DNA from 3 places in the Priestia sp. USM5 genome. Region 2 is predicted to be linked to each of the others. Evidence: riboswitches for the same ligand, from Rfam matches in the RefSeq annotation. Region 2 holds a riboswitch; each other region holds the start of a gene.
The links. Region 2 has a riboswitch for cobalamin ahead of ACWATA_RS14555 (ABC transporter substrate-binding protein). Riboswitches for the same ligand answer to the same signal wherever they lie in the genome.

Region 1 (4,206 bases), 1.4 Mb from region 2:
GCTATGAAAACTAATTTAAATGTGCGTTCTTCTTACAAGAAGATAGTGACCTTCATCAGCAAATTCTCATATAAATAAGTAAGCTTGTTTACTTTTAACTAAATTTATTTAGTAATAGGGGGATTAACTAGTTGATGAATTTGACGCTTCATGAACGTTCTGAAAAGTTATTAAAGCAAAGAATTAAACAATTAAATCCGAGAGATCCATTCAACTTTGTTTTTATGGGCGACAGCAGAGGTGACGGACCAAACGATAATTGTTACACGATGAGCGGTGAATTTGAGCTTGTGTTAAAAAAGGCGGTGGAATTGAATCCGCTGTTCATTATTCATGGGGGAGACACCGTGTATACAGGAGAAAAGAGGTATTTGGAGCACTTTGTTAAAGTTGTCGAAAAAATAGCACCAAACATTCCCGTGTTTGTATGCGTAGGGAATCATGATGAATTAAACCTTGAAGAAAGCAACCTCGAAAACTTCAGAGCCACTATCGGAAAAGTGCACTGGGTCATTGATATTCCTGTCTTTAACTTCCGGTGCATCGCATTAAATAATATCATCAGTCCCAAGAATAAAATATATGGATTTACAGATAGAGAGCTGAATTATTTAGAGCAGCAGCTAGAGGATGCTCCTCGTAATACCGTTGTAGCCATGCATGCGCAGCCAAATATTGGCCGGTGGTCAGACCTGGGAGGTTTTCCTGTAACGACTCCTCAGAGTCAAGAATTTTTTGATTTAATTCAAGAACATCGCGTGAAAAAAGTGTTAGTCAGCCACGTGCATGCGTATGACGAGCAGTTTATTAGAAAAAACAGAAACGGGTCGTTTACGCTTGGAAGAGGTACTGATTTTGTATTATCAGGAGGCGCGGGTGCTCCCCTTGATTTTGAACCGCCTTTAATTTTAAATAATTATAATTTTACGGAGTTTTTTGTTAGCCGGTACGACATTTTAGGACCTCTTCTTTGGAAGGATTTTGGACGACCTCGAAGAAGTTGTTTGTAAAAACAAGAAAGTAGAAAGCTAGGTTCAAAAAAAAGAGGCTGGGAAAAAAGGGTTTTAGGCGAAATGAAAAATGAACCACTAATCAAGCATCTTGATTAGTGGTTCATTTTTTTATTAGGGTAAACGTAGATTTCATGTGTATAGGTCTTTCTAGCAGGTGATTGGAGCACAAGACGAAGACTCCTGCGGGAAAAGCGGAACACGTGAGACCCCACAGGAGCTTATGCGACGAGGAGGCTCAGTGACCGCCCGCGGAAAGCGAAGTCTTGTACGGAAATCAACTGCGGTGTCACAAGCGATTCAGCTCATGTATCCCATTTGCCTTTAGATTGGATTCACTTGGTTATGTCTCAACCTCTTTTGGAAAACCGTACGAAACCTTGTAGCAGAAGGCCCAGTCAAGCGTTATAATAGATAGTGAATGATGATATATTCTCTATATTTGTCATATATTTGTATTACATATGTAATTGAAGAAAAATATTCACTTGATATACTGTTTAATGACTTAACTTTATCTTAACATTCACAGTGAAATGCGTGTTTATAGAGGCTTAAAACATACACAGCAAATGGAGGAGCTATCATGGCAAACGAAAAGATGCAAGAAGGACTCAATCGTTTTATTAAGGAAGATTTAAATGACCTTTTAGGTAGACTGTTCCCCCTAATGGACCGAGAATGTGCGGAAGAAAAGAGAATGCTTATCGAAACGGCGGTAGAGTACATCTATTCTTCAGGGTATCATCAAGGAGCAAAAGACTTGATCGAAACACATCGAAAAGATGATTACAAATTATTAAGGCAAAAATTAGCGTCAACGCCTCCTGAAAACTAATTTTTTTGAAATTTCTTTTGACAACATAAATGTAAGGTGTTAAGATGACTCTACATTCAAAATATTATAAACAATTAAAACTCTTATTGAGAGAGGCGGAGGGACTGGCCCTGTGAAGCCCGGCAACCATTTAACAATCTTGTTAAAAAGGTGCTACATCCTGCAAAGCGTACAGCTTTGAAAAATAAGAGAGGATTTCATAGATACTATGCCTCTCTATTCATGATAGAGAGGCTTTTTATTTTATGTGAATATGTTTTGAATGAACAATTTCATAGAAATGCATCAGGTGCTGTGTAACGAATGTACGCAGCTTAAAAGGGAAGACCGGTGAAAAGCCGGCGCGGTCCCGCCACTGTAATGGAGAGCAACTTATTAACCACTGTTTCATGTTGAAATGGGAAGGGATAGGAAGCGATGAACCTAAGTCAGGAGACCTGCCTGTTGTATGCACTTAAGCTCTACGGGATATAGAGAGGAGTGAGGAATACGTGTTGAGAAAAACAGGCTATCTCAACTTTAGTTAAGTATGCGTATCATCTCTCTTTTCATTTCGAAAAGGGAGATTTTTTAGTTTAGCGATAAAAAAATATATAGGGAGTGGAAAAAATGAGCAGTGTAAAAAGTTCAAATGTAGGTTATCCAAGAATTGGTGAAAAACGAGAATGGAAAAAAGCGCTTGAGCAGTTTTGGGCAGGAAAGCTAGAGAAAGATATCTTTCTTCAGGAAATTGAAGCTCTTCGTCTTGGGCATCTGAAAAAACAGCGTGACGCAGGAATTGAATTAATTCCAGTCGGCGATTTTAGCTTATACGATCACGTGTTAGATACAGCCGCTATGTTTGGTTTGGTGCCAAAGCGCTTTGAATATAGCGGAGGCCCGGTATCCCTTGAAACGTATTTTGACATCGCCCGAGGAACAAAAGGTGCGGTAGCCTCTACGATGACAAAATGGTTTAACACAAATTATCACTACATTGTACCCGAGCTTGAGGAATGTACGCCAGCACTTGTAGAAAATCGCCCGCTTCAATTTTACAAAGAAGCAAAACAAAAGCTGAATATCAAAGGCAAACCCGTTATTTTAGGTCCAGTAACATTTGTGAAGCTGTCAAAAGGATATAAAAAAAGTGAGTTTAAAAAAGTAGTTGAACAATTTGTTCCTCTTTATGCAACAATCTTAGCGGAGCTGCAGGCAGAAGGCGTGGAGTGGGTACAAATAGATGAGCCGGTTTTAGCTACAACGCTATCAAAAGAAGACCTGGCACTGTATAAAGAAGTCTATGAAGCTTTGAAAAAAGCGGCACCGAATGTAAAAGTCATTTTGCAGACGTATTTTGACAGCGTAGATTACTATAAAGAAGTAGTTGCTCTTCCTGTTCACGGAATTGGATTGGATTTTGTACATGACCGAGGCGAAAATCTCACGGCGCTTAATAAATATGGGTTTCCAACTGATAAAGTGCTGGCAGCAGGAGTGATTGACGGACGAAACATTTGGCGTGAAAACTTGGACGAACAGCTTTTAACAATCAGTGAAATTGAAGAAGCCGTATCAAAAGACCGTTTGATTCTGCAGCCTTCATCAAGTTTATTACATGTTCCTGTCACGGTGAAAAGCGAAAAAACCATTGAGCCAATTCTAAAAAACGCGCTGTCTTTTGCAGATGAAAAGCTAAAGGAAATCACGCTTTTAACAAAAGCGGTGCAGCAAGGAAAAGAAGCAATAGAAAAAGAAATAAGTGAAAGTAAACAGGCGATTCAAGCATTAAATGGATCATCTTTTCGAAACCATCAAGACGTGCAAAAAGAGCTGAAGCAGCTGCACAGCTATAAAGCACAGCGCCAAGCGTCGTTTGACGTACGTCAACGCGTTCAGCAAGAAGCGTTTCAACTGCCGCTTCTTCCAACGACAACAATTGGAAGCTTTCCGCAAACAAAAGAAGTGCGAAAAGAGCGTCTGAAGTGGCGTAAAGGAGAGTTAAGCGATGAAGCATATGAAGCGTACATTAACGCTGAAATCAAAAAATGGATTGAAATTCAAGAAGACATCGGCTTAGATGTCCTTGTGCACGGAGAGTTTGAGCGCACGGACATGGTTGAATACTTCGGTGAAAAATTAGGAGGTTTTCAGTTTACGAAGTTTGGCTGGGTGCAATCATACGGTTCTCGCTGCGTGAAGCCGCCGCTTATTTACGGAGATGTCTCGTACGAGCAGGCGATGACGATCAAAGAAACGGTCTACGCACAGTCTCTAACCAATAAGCCTGTTAAAGGAATGCTGACGGGGCCGATTACGATTTTAAACTGGTCATTTGTGCGTGATGATATCCCGCGCTACGACGTGGCAAATCAAATT
Region 2 (4,206 bases):
GTGCCTGCTCTAAGCTTATTTTTACCAGCTTGGCTACCGCTTGACCTAAAGCGGTCATAGAGCCTGCATATTCATATAATGGTCCTTGCTGAGACGCTGCAACTGAGATACTGTCCGTAGATGTTCCCGTAGCAATCGTCTTTGTAGCTGGATCTATGACACCCAGCTGTGACAGCGTTTTTGTTTTGGCTTCTGTAGCGGCAATAAAAAGCTGTAAAAACGCCGCATCCGTAAGCGTGCCTTCCACGAAAAAAAACATATTAATTGTACCGGGAGAGGAATAAAATGGAACAGCTTCGTCAGCTGTAATATCCACTGCGTTTCCTACTCCAGCCGTTATCACGGAAGCTACTCTTACTCCGTAGCCTTCATAACAGTAAACCGCTCTTTCTTTTAACCAAACCGCTGTCATCAACCCTACGATTTGCTCATGGCGCACATTTTCTTTCATCAAATATTGCTCATACTCTAAAGAAGGAGTATCTGAATAATAGTCTTTATGAACAAATCGATTGTAAAAGGTGTCCGTTTCCATGATGCCTGTTCCTAAAACGCCTGAGCTGTATGTTTTATAAGAAGTCTCGGTTTTCATGATTAAAAGCTCAGGCCGTTCTTCAATTTTAAGATGTGAAAAGGGACCAATCCCCTTTTCAATTCGAACTGGAATATGGTCCCTCTTTTTATTTATTGTACACCTCAGGGTATACTGCTTTTGCTAAGTCCTCTAAGCCATCTACAATACGAGGTCCTAAGCGGTTGATTTTGTTTTGATCAACCTTTTCGATGTTCCCCTCTTTTACAGCAGTCATGCTGCTCCAAGCGGGACGCTTCATAATCTCATTTTTGTCTGCATCATACGTTGCGATAATAACGTCAGGGTTTAACTTAACAACTTGCTCTTCAGAAAACTTAACCCAACCCTTTTGACTAGCCGCTACGTTATCAGCACCGATCATAGTAAGCATTTCGTTCATGAACGTACCTTTTCCTGTTGTATAAATCTCAGGAGCTCCCGATACCTCTATCCATACTTTTTTACGATCTTCTTTTGAAATCGTTTTTGCTTTTTTCTCAATTGAAGCTACTTTTTCTTTCATGTCTTTAATTGTTTGATTAGCTTCTTTTGTTTTACCCGTTAATTTACCAATTTGCGTAATAGAATCATAAACCGTATCAAACGTTGTTGAATCTTTTACAACAAATACCGGAATACCCGCACTTTCAATTTGTTTAAATACTTCATCTGAAACGCCCATACTTGAAGCGTGTGCCAGCACTAAATCAGGATTTAAAGCAATAACTTTTTCTGCATTAACGTTCATATCTCCCACCTGCGCTTTTTTCTTTACGCTTTTAGGATAATCATCGTTGCTTGTGACACCGACTAATTCTTTTTCAAGGCCAAGGGCATATACAATCTCCGTATTACTTGGCATTAATGAAACAATTTTCTTAGGCTGTTTTTTCAACGTAATTTCTTTATCACGCGCGTCTTTTACCTTCACTGGAAACGCAGCTTGTGACGTTTGTTCTGTATCTTGCTTCGTTTTTTTATCACTGTTGCTTTGGCTGCCTGCACCGCATGCAGCAAGTACGATGACTAACAGCGCAATAATGGAATACGAAAGCCATTTTTTCATCTAAATACTCCCCCTATATATTGTTCATTGTGAATACGAAACCTCCACGTTAAAGAAAAAGCAAATGATCATGCAAAAAGCAGCGCTATCCCGTTTTTTCCGCTTTGACTATGTATACTGCTCGGCAGCAGCTTCAAAATAAAAAAGCTTTACTTTCAATTGAAAGCAAAGCAGGTAACGTCAAGATAAGCAGGAAAAGAATCCGTTCACTATACTTGATATGTATGTTCATTACCCTGCTTCACCCTTCCTCGAAGGTTTCACAGCTAACAATAAGGCAGGTCTCCTGACTTACGCACAAAGCGCTTACAGTGGCGGGACCGCGCAGGTTTTTCACCAGACTTCCCTTTTCACTCAATCTTTAAATTGAGACCTTATTGCTTTACGATTATTCACTTGTCCTAGTATACCCCACTCATCGAAAAATGGAAATAGCCATTCTCACAAAAAAAGCTGCGAGAATGCTCTCGCAGCTTAGGGAATTAAAGAGTTGCTAAAAATTCACGGACCGCTTCAGGCGTTTTAGCATTTGCACTGTGCAGGTGCGCAATTTTTTCACCGTTTTTATATACAAGAAGAGAAGGAATACCCATTACATTGTTTTCAGCAGAAAGTTCTTCAAACTCATCCTTGTCAATTTTAAACCATGCTTTATCTGTATTTTCGTCAACGATTTCATCAATAAACATATCCAAACGTTTGCAATCAGGACACCACGTTGTCGTAAAAATCCCAACGCTTAGTGTTTCATTCTTAATTTGTTCGCGAAATTGTTTTTCTTCCGTAAATTGTTTCATTGTGTTACCTCCAGCGTCTATTCGTTCCTTCCTACAATTCTATAGTAAGAAGTCTGACTTCATTATAAACGATTTTTTTATCGTTGTGCTAATGTTTCAGCTTATTTAGACCATAACGGTTTTAGACGTAAAAAAATGCTAGCTTAAAAAAGCTAACATTTCGAAATTGTAGAATGTTGTGTCTATTATCAGCTGAACCACTTAGGCGGCATGTTTCGGTTCCAATAAATTTTCCCTAAATCATAATGCTTTTGAAAATTATCTGCGGCCGCATGATAGTGAAAATTAAACCAGTATCCATCTTTTGGAGGATTTTCACGCCGTACATGAAACCGTATTAAGTCCTGACCGGTTTCCCGGTCATATACATGGAAAATCTTTTCACCGTAGCCAGCAGCAGGGTGCTCGCTTATCTCGAGATTCTGAATTGACTGTTCACGTTCAGTGCCAATGTCGGTCAGCACTTCTTCAATTTTAGGTAACACTGCTTGACGAAATTCATCTTCAATGACAGGACCAATTTTTGTTCCGAATTTTTCCACTGACTGTTTTTCAGCTGATTCCATTGCATACGTAACAAATGATGAAACGTCTTCATATTTTGGTTCTTCATATGGCAAATGAATATCTTCTATAACAGCTGTGACAGGAGTTGTTTCTCTTACATACCCTGCTTTATGTTGCTTGTCCGCTTTTGCATCATCAACGTATAAATATTCTGGTGGAGTGACAAGCCCAAATGTAAATACTGTAATAAATACAATTAGCATTCTTTTTATCCATCTAGGCATTCGTATCTTTCCTTTCTCATCTTTTCCCATATGGTCTTTTCATATTGTAAAATTCATTATCATAACTCACTAGGTATTGTAACATACTTATTAATTTTTTACCTATATTTGCTTATTCATTTATGCTGTCTACGGGCATTTGACGACTTTTCAGTTACCACCTTCCTTCTTCTGTTTGAGGTTGTCACACCGAGCGGAAACCTATACAAGATATTCCTTTTTTGCTGGATGCTTAAACACAAAAGTATTTTTATGTTCAAAAATATATCATACTTTTATGAACTTTAGATGAAATTCATAAAAAAAACTTCCAAAACTTTTTAATTCCTAAAAGGTTTTGGAAGTCTTTTCAATGAGCGTAATTAATTTTACTTTTTTGGTTATTTTTGTATATCAATTGTCCCGTAATGAAACTTTGATGTTTTTCGTTTTTGCACAGTAAATCCATGCTCTTTAAAACGACTGCTTTTCCAATGATCTTTTAGCACGACCTTTTGTTTGGCTACTCTTTTTGCTTCTTGTATAGCCATTGACGTCAGCGTGGTATACAGTGCTATTGCTTTAATACCGTTAATTCCATTCGATTCCTCAATTTGTTCTTGAAACATAGGATCAAAGTAGACAACATCAAAAGAATTATCTTCACAACACGCCAAAAACGATTCAAAATTTTGATGAACCACGTTTATACGCTTCATTGCATCATTCAACTCTTGTACGTCACTTTCCCAATTTAAAAGTCCTTGTTTGACTAAATAAGCTACATAGCGGTTGCCTTCTAGTCCGACAACTTTCCCGTTTTTCCCTACTGCTGCGCTCGCCATCATACTATCCGATGCAAGACCAAGTGTACAGTCAAGCACGCTCATTCCTTTTTCTAAACCAGCAGCTTCAATAAACGGATCTCGTTCTCCGCGCAGCCATCTCTTCACTCTAAACATAGCGGAATTTGGATGAAAAAAAATAGGTTCTTCTTCA
Region 3 (4,206 bases), 620 kb from region 2:
CATGAACGCCAATGGGACGTCCGTACACGAAGTTTACGTGTGGATATTTTTCCTTAGCTTCATCTATAGCCGCCGGAATATGTATTTTTGAGTGGCCAGCTGGCAAGAGCATAATTGGAACTACAACTACATCTGTCGCTCCTTTTGCCACACATGTATCAATGCCTTGACTTACATTCGGACGTTCAAACTCTAGAAAACACGTTTCTACTAAAATAGATGGGTCCCAATCATGCTTCATAGTCGAGATAAACTCGCGAATTTGATCGTTCCCTTCAGGATCTCTACTTCCATGACCGACAAATAAAACTGATTTCATATAATGCCCTCCCATTTTTAATCTCCACACGGAGCTGGTTCTACTTTTATTTTTGGTGTTATATCTTGATAGTCGAATCCATAAACATTCTTCACACGCTTAAAGAATTTATGAAACCGCTCATTTGGATGACCTTTTTCTTTATATTCATGGACAATGTTCTCCACTATTTCAACAATGTCATCGGGCGCTATGCCTTCCGCCACAATTTGACCTGAATGGGCGTTTCGTCCAACCGTTTTAGCCCCTAAAAATAAGTCAAACGCACCTTTTCTGTAGACAATGCCGATATCTTCTTGAACAGCACCGTAACAGGCCATACCGCATCCATTAATACCAAGCTTCAGCTCTTTTGGCATGTCCATTCCACCGAGACGCTTTTGTAATTGTTCCGTATGCGGGATGGCGTCACTTTTTTCTCCATCACAAAAATCACACGCTTTAATTGTAAACACGTCTCCGACTGGAGATAGTAAAAAGGAAGCTGATTGGAGCTTTTTAATAATCACATCTGGCTGAGCCGTTGGAATTTGCAGTTTGATTTGATGGTCAGGCGTATACTCCATCGTACCTTTTTCACCAACAACTTCTGCTAGTGTTGTCATTTGAACGGGCGTAAACTTCTTATTTGCAAGCCCTGGACTAACTGCCACTTCAAAAATAGACTCAATTGGCTGGTGTACGACCGGTGAAGTAGTTTCACCTAAAATTGCTTGAAGCGCTTCTTCTGCCAGAGCTCGTGAAGCTGCTTTTTCTTCTTTTGTATTCTGAACATCTTCAATAGCTGAAGCCGTTTGCTTTACAGTCTCCTCTTGATCAAGAGCCCATGGTTCTGCTTCTTTTCGAAGTCGCTGATGCGGTCTTAGCGGCTGCTCTGTTTGGTTGAGGGTATATTTCCGCTGATACCCGCGCGGTGTAATCATTAAGTCATCGTAAAAGAACGTAGATGAATTTCCGACAACAACGGTAGTCAGCATGCCTATTTCATGATTTAACATGTCTTTTAAATTGGTCATTACCACTTCTTCACGGTCACGATAAGCGCTTTTCACAAGACCAACAGGCGTATCGGGGGAACGGTATTTTAATAAAATCCTTTGCGCTTCCACAATTTGTCTTGTGCGTCTTCCGCTTTTCGGATTATAAAAAGCTACTACAAAATCTGCTTGTGCAGCTGCTTCGATTCGTTTTTCGATTAACTCCCAAGGCGTAAGGTGGTCACTTAAACTAATCGTACAGGCATCATGCATCACGGGCGCCCCAAGGAGGGATGCGCATGAATTAATAGCCGAAATGCCAGGAATCACTTCCAGCTCTACGCCCGTTTCTTTTTTCCATCCTTTTTCAATCAACACTTCATACACAAGGCCGGCCATTCCGTATACTCCTGCATCTCCGCTTGAAATGACCGCCACGGTTTTTCCCGCTTCAGCTTGCTTTACGGCTTCTTGTGCACGGCTTACTTCTTCGGTCATTCCTGTACTAATAATTTGCTGATTCGTTAATAGTCCTTGAATTAATTCCACATAGGTTTTATAACCAATGATCATATCACTTTCTTGAATGGATTCTCTTGCTCGCTGTGTAATATGTTCAAAGCTTCCTGGGCCGAATCCAATAACTAACAGTTTACCTTTCATGCTAGCTCCTCCTTTATGCGTTACTTTTTACTTTGTCAATTCCTTCTATGGAGTCACTCTTTTCCGGAGAAACAAAACTGTTTTGATCATATTCATAAATAAGTGATTCCTTTATACTGCAGCCTCCTGCTAAATGTTCTTCAACAATTCGATGAGCTACGTTTTCAGTGACCTGCTTGTACCAATCTCCTGAAGGGTACACGATAGCTACAGGAGCATCTTTGCATCTTCCGTTACAGCGCGTACGGGTTGTGTGAACCGCTTCATCTAGATTCAGTTCAGTCACTTTATTTCGAATAGCTTGCGTGGCTTCTTCTCCACCTTTTCTCATACAGCTGCTTCCATTACAAATCAATACGTGATGTTTTGTTCCATTTAAGTTCCACGTCGTCACACTTATTCGCTCCTTTACTAAAAAAACGCCTCTATCAATGATAGAGGCGCAGAAAAATTCAAACTAAGTTTTTGCACTTCCACCTATATCCCGTAGGGTAAGCTTCGCATTAGAAAAAGGCTGGTTTCCTGACTTCGATTCATCACTTGATTGCGCCTTCCCGAATACAGTGGCATATGCAATCAGCTCCTCTTCACAGTGGCGGGTACCGCGCTGGCTTCACACCAGACTTCCCATTTAACGCAATGTGAGCATTGCGCACCTTTTTTGCACGATATGTAGTTTTGTGCTACGAGAAAAACCCGCTTCGCTAATATGCGAGCAGGTAAAACGTCAGAATAAAAGTGTACACGAATGCCACTTTAAGCCAACGTTTCCCTTCCCGCTCCCCGGAGAAATAGAAACTTCACAATAAAGACAGGTCTCCTGACTTGTGTATCATTCTACTTGAGAACCTTCCCGTGATTTTTCCACAGTGGTTATACTCGTTCGTCCACACTTACAGTTGCGGGGGCAGTACTGGTCTTTCACCAGTTTCCCTATTAAGCCTTCTTGGCATCTTTACTGTTGCTGTTTGATATATATGAACCTTTTAAACTATCAGAATAATAGAAGTAACTACCATATCATAGCGTACATTTTTTTTTATTTCAACTCTATTCTTTTCGTAAGATACAAGAAGCTATAAAAAAAACAAGAGCATAAAGTCAGCTCTTGTTTTTTCATTATATAGCTACTAATGTTAAATGAGGATCATTATAATACACGACTTCTGAAAGAACTTTACAGCCATTTGTTTTTGCAAAAGCTTCTCTCGCCTGCGTTTCAGTTTCAAATTCAAACATTTTCATTTCTTTTCCAGCATATACCGTCAGTACCCACATGAAAAGATTCGCCTCCGATTATTGTAGTGATCGCTATATCCACATTATGACGAAACCATATCCTTTTGAAAACCCATTCTACAAAACTTGTCACAAGAAACTTTTAAAAATTTAAAAACATTTTAACTTCTGTAAATGAACAAAATGTACAAAAGGTTTAAGCCGTATTATACCTCTTTAAAAAAGGTGCTTTTTTTACCAACTGTTGCTTCACCAGTAAAAATATATATAGTATTTATTAAAAAAAGAAGCCGGACAGCCGGCTTCTTTTTTAGGAAAGGAAAGTACAGACATCACAGTCCCGTCCTGCTCTTTGTTTTGCATAAAAATACACTAATTAAATATTCCTTTCTTAAAGCAGAACCATGTTCGATTGCACATAGTGGTAAAGAAGCTTGTACGTATGGTTCAATGAATCTTGATGCGTTCTCTCAAACGCATGAGAAGAATCAATTCCTGGACCAATTAAGCCGTGTACGATGTCATGCCCGGCACGAATAGCAGCAGAAGCATCTGATCCGTAAAACGGATAAATATCTAATTTGTACTGAATATCATGCTGCTTAGCTAGCTCCACCAAATGCTTTCTCAAACCGTAATGATATGGGCCGCTTGAATCTTTTACACAAATAGACACGGTGTATTCATCAGTAGATTGTCCATCTCCCATGGCACCCATATCAACCGCTAAGTATTCTACCGTTTGAGGCGTAATATTCGAATTTCCTCCGTATCCAATTTCTTCATTATTTGAAATAAGAAAGTGCGTAGTGTATGGCAGTTCGATCTGCTCTTCTTGAATTGTTTTCATGAGCTGAAGCAATAAAGCTACGCTTGCTTTATCATCGAGATGACGAGATTTAATAAAACCGCTTTTTGTTATTTCTACACGAGGATTAAACGAAACAAAGTCGCCGACTTCAATTCCAAGACTGCGAACATCTTCTGCGCTATGTACTTTTTCATCCA

Region 1: linked by a shared signal. The riboswitch ahead of metE (5-methyltetrahydropteroyltriglutamate--homocysteine S-methyltransferase) and the one ahead of ACWATA_RS14555 (ABC transporter substrate-binding protein) in region 2 are both predicted to bind cobalamin.
Region 3: linked by a shared signal. The riboswitch ahead of ACWATA_RS11360 ((2Fe-2S) ferredoxin domain-containing protein) and the one ahead of ACWATA_RS14555 (ABC transporter substrate-binding protein) in region 2 are both predicted to bind cobalamin.

Annotation. Positions count from the first base shown of each region.
Region 1 is NZ_JBSGKN010000001.1:1,278,545-1,282,750, forward strand. Features, by position in the region: gene ACWATA_RS06775 (metallophosphoesterase family protein) at 135-1,010, shown strand; gene ACWATA_RS06780 (hypothetical protein) at 1,168-1,338, shown strand; gene ACWATA_RS06785 (hypothetical protein) at 1,597-1,848, shown strand; SAM riboswitch class I at 1,929-2,039, shown strand; cobalamin riboswitch at 2,119-2,307, shown strand; gene metE (5-methyltetrahydropteroyltriglutamate--homocysteine S-methyltransferase) at 2,458-4,206, shown strand, end outside.
Region 2 is NZ_JBSGKN010000001.1:2,696,538-2,700,743, forward strand. Features, by position in the region: gene ACWATA_RS14550 (adenosylcobinamide amidohydrolase) at 1-700, opposite strand, end outside; gene ACWATA_RS14555 (ABC transporter substrate-binding protein) at 681-1,640, opposite strand; cobalamin riboswitch at 1,900-2,032, opposite strand; gene ACWATA_RS14560 (thioredoxin family protein) at 2,123-2,437, opposite strand; gene ACWATA_RS14565 (YpjP family protein) at 2,626-3,228, opposite strand; gene ACWATA_RS14570 (class I SAM-dependent methyltransferase) at 3,609-4,206, opposite strand, start outside.
Region 3 is NZ_JBSGKN010000001.1:2,080,373-2,084,578, reverse strand. Features, by position in the region: gene ACWATA_RS11370 (sirohydrochlorin chelatase) at 1-319, opposite strand, end outside; gene cobJ (precorrin-3B C(17)-methyltransferase) at 337-1,959, opposite strand; gene ACWATA_RS11360 ((2Fe-2S) ferredoxin domain-containing protein) at 1,973-2,353, opposite strand; cobalamin riboswitch at 2,455-2,634, opposite strand; cobalamin riboswitch at 2,753-2,931, opposite strand; gene ACWATA_RS11355 (hypothetical protein) at 3,079-3,237, opposite strand; gene ACWATA_RS11350 (M42 family metallopeptidase) at 3,590-4,206, opposite strand, start outside.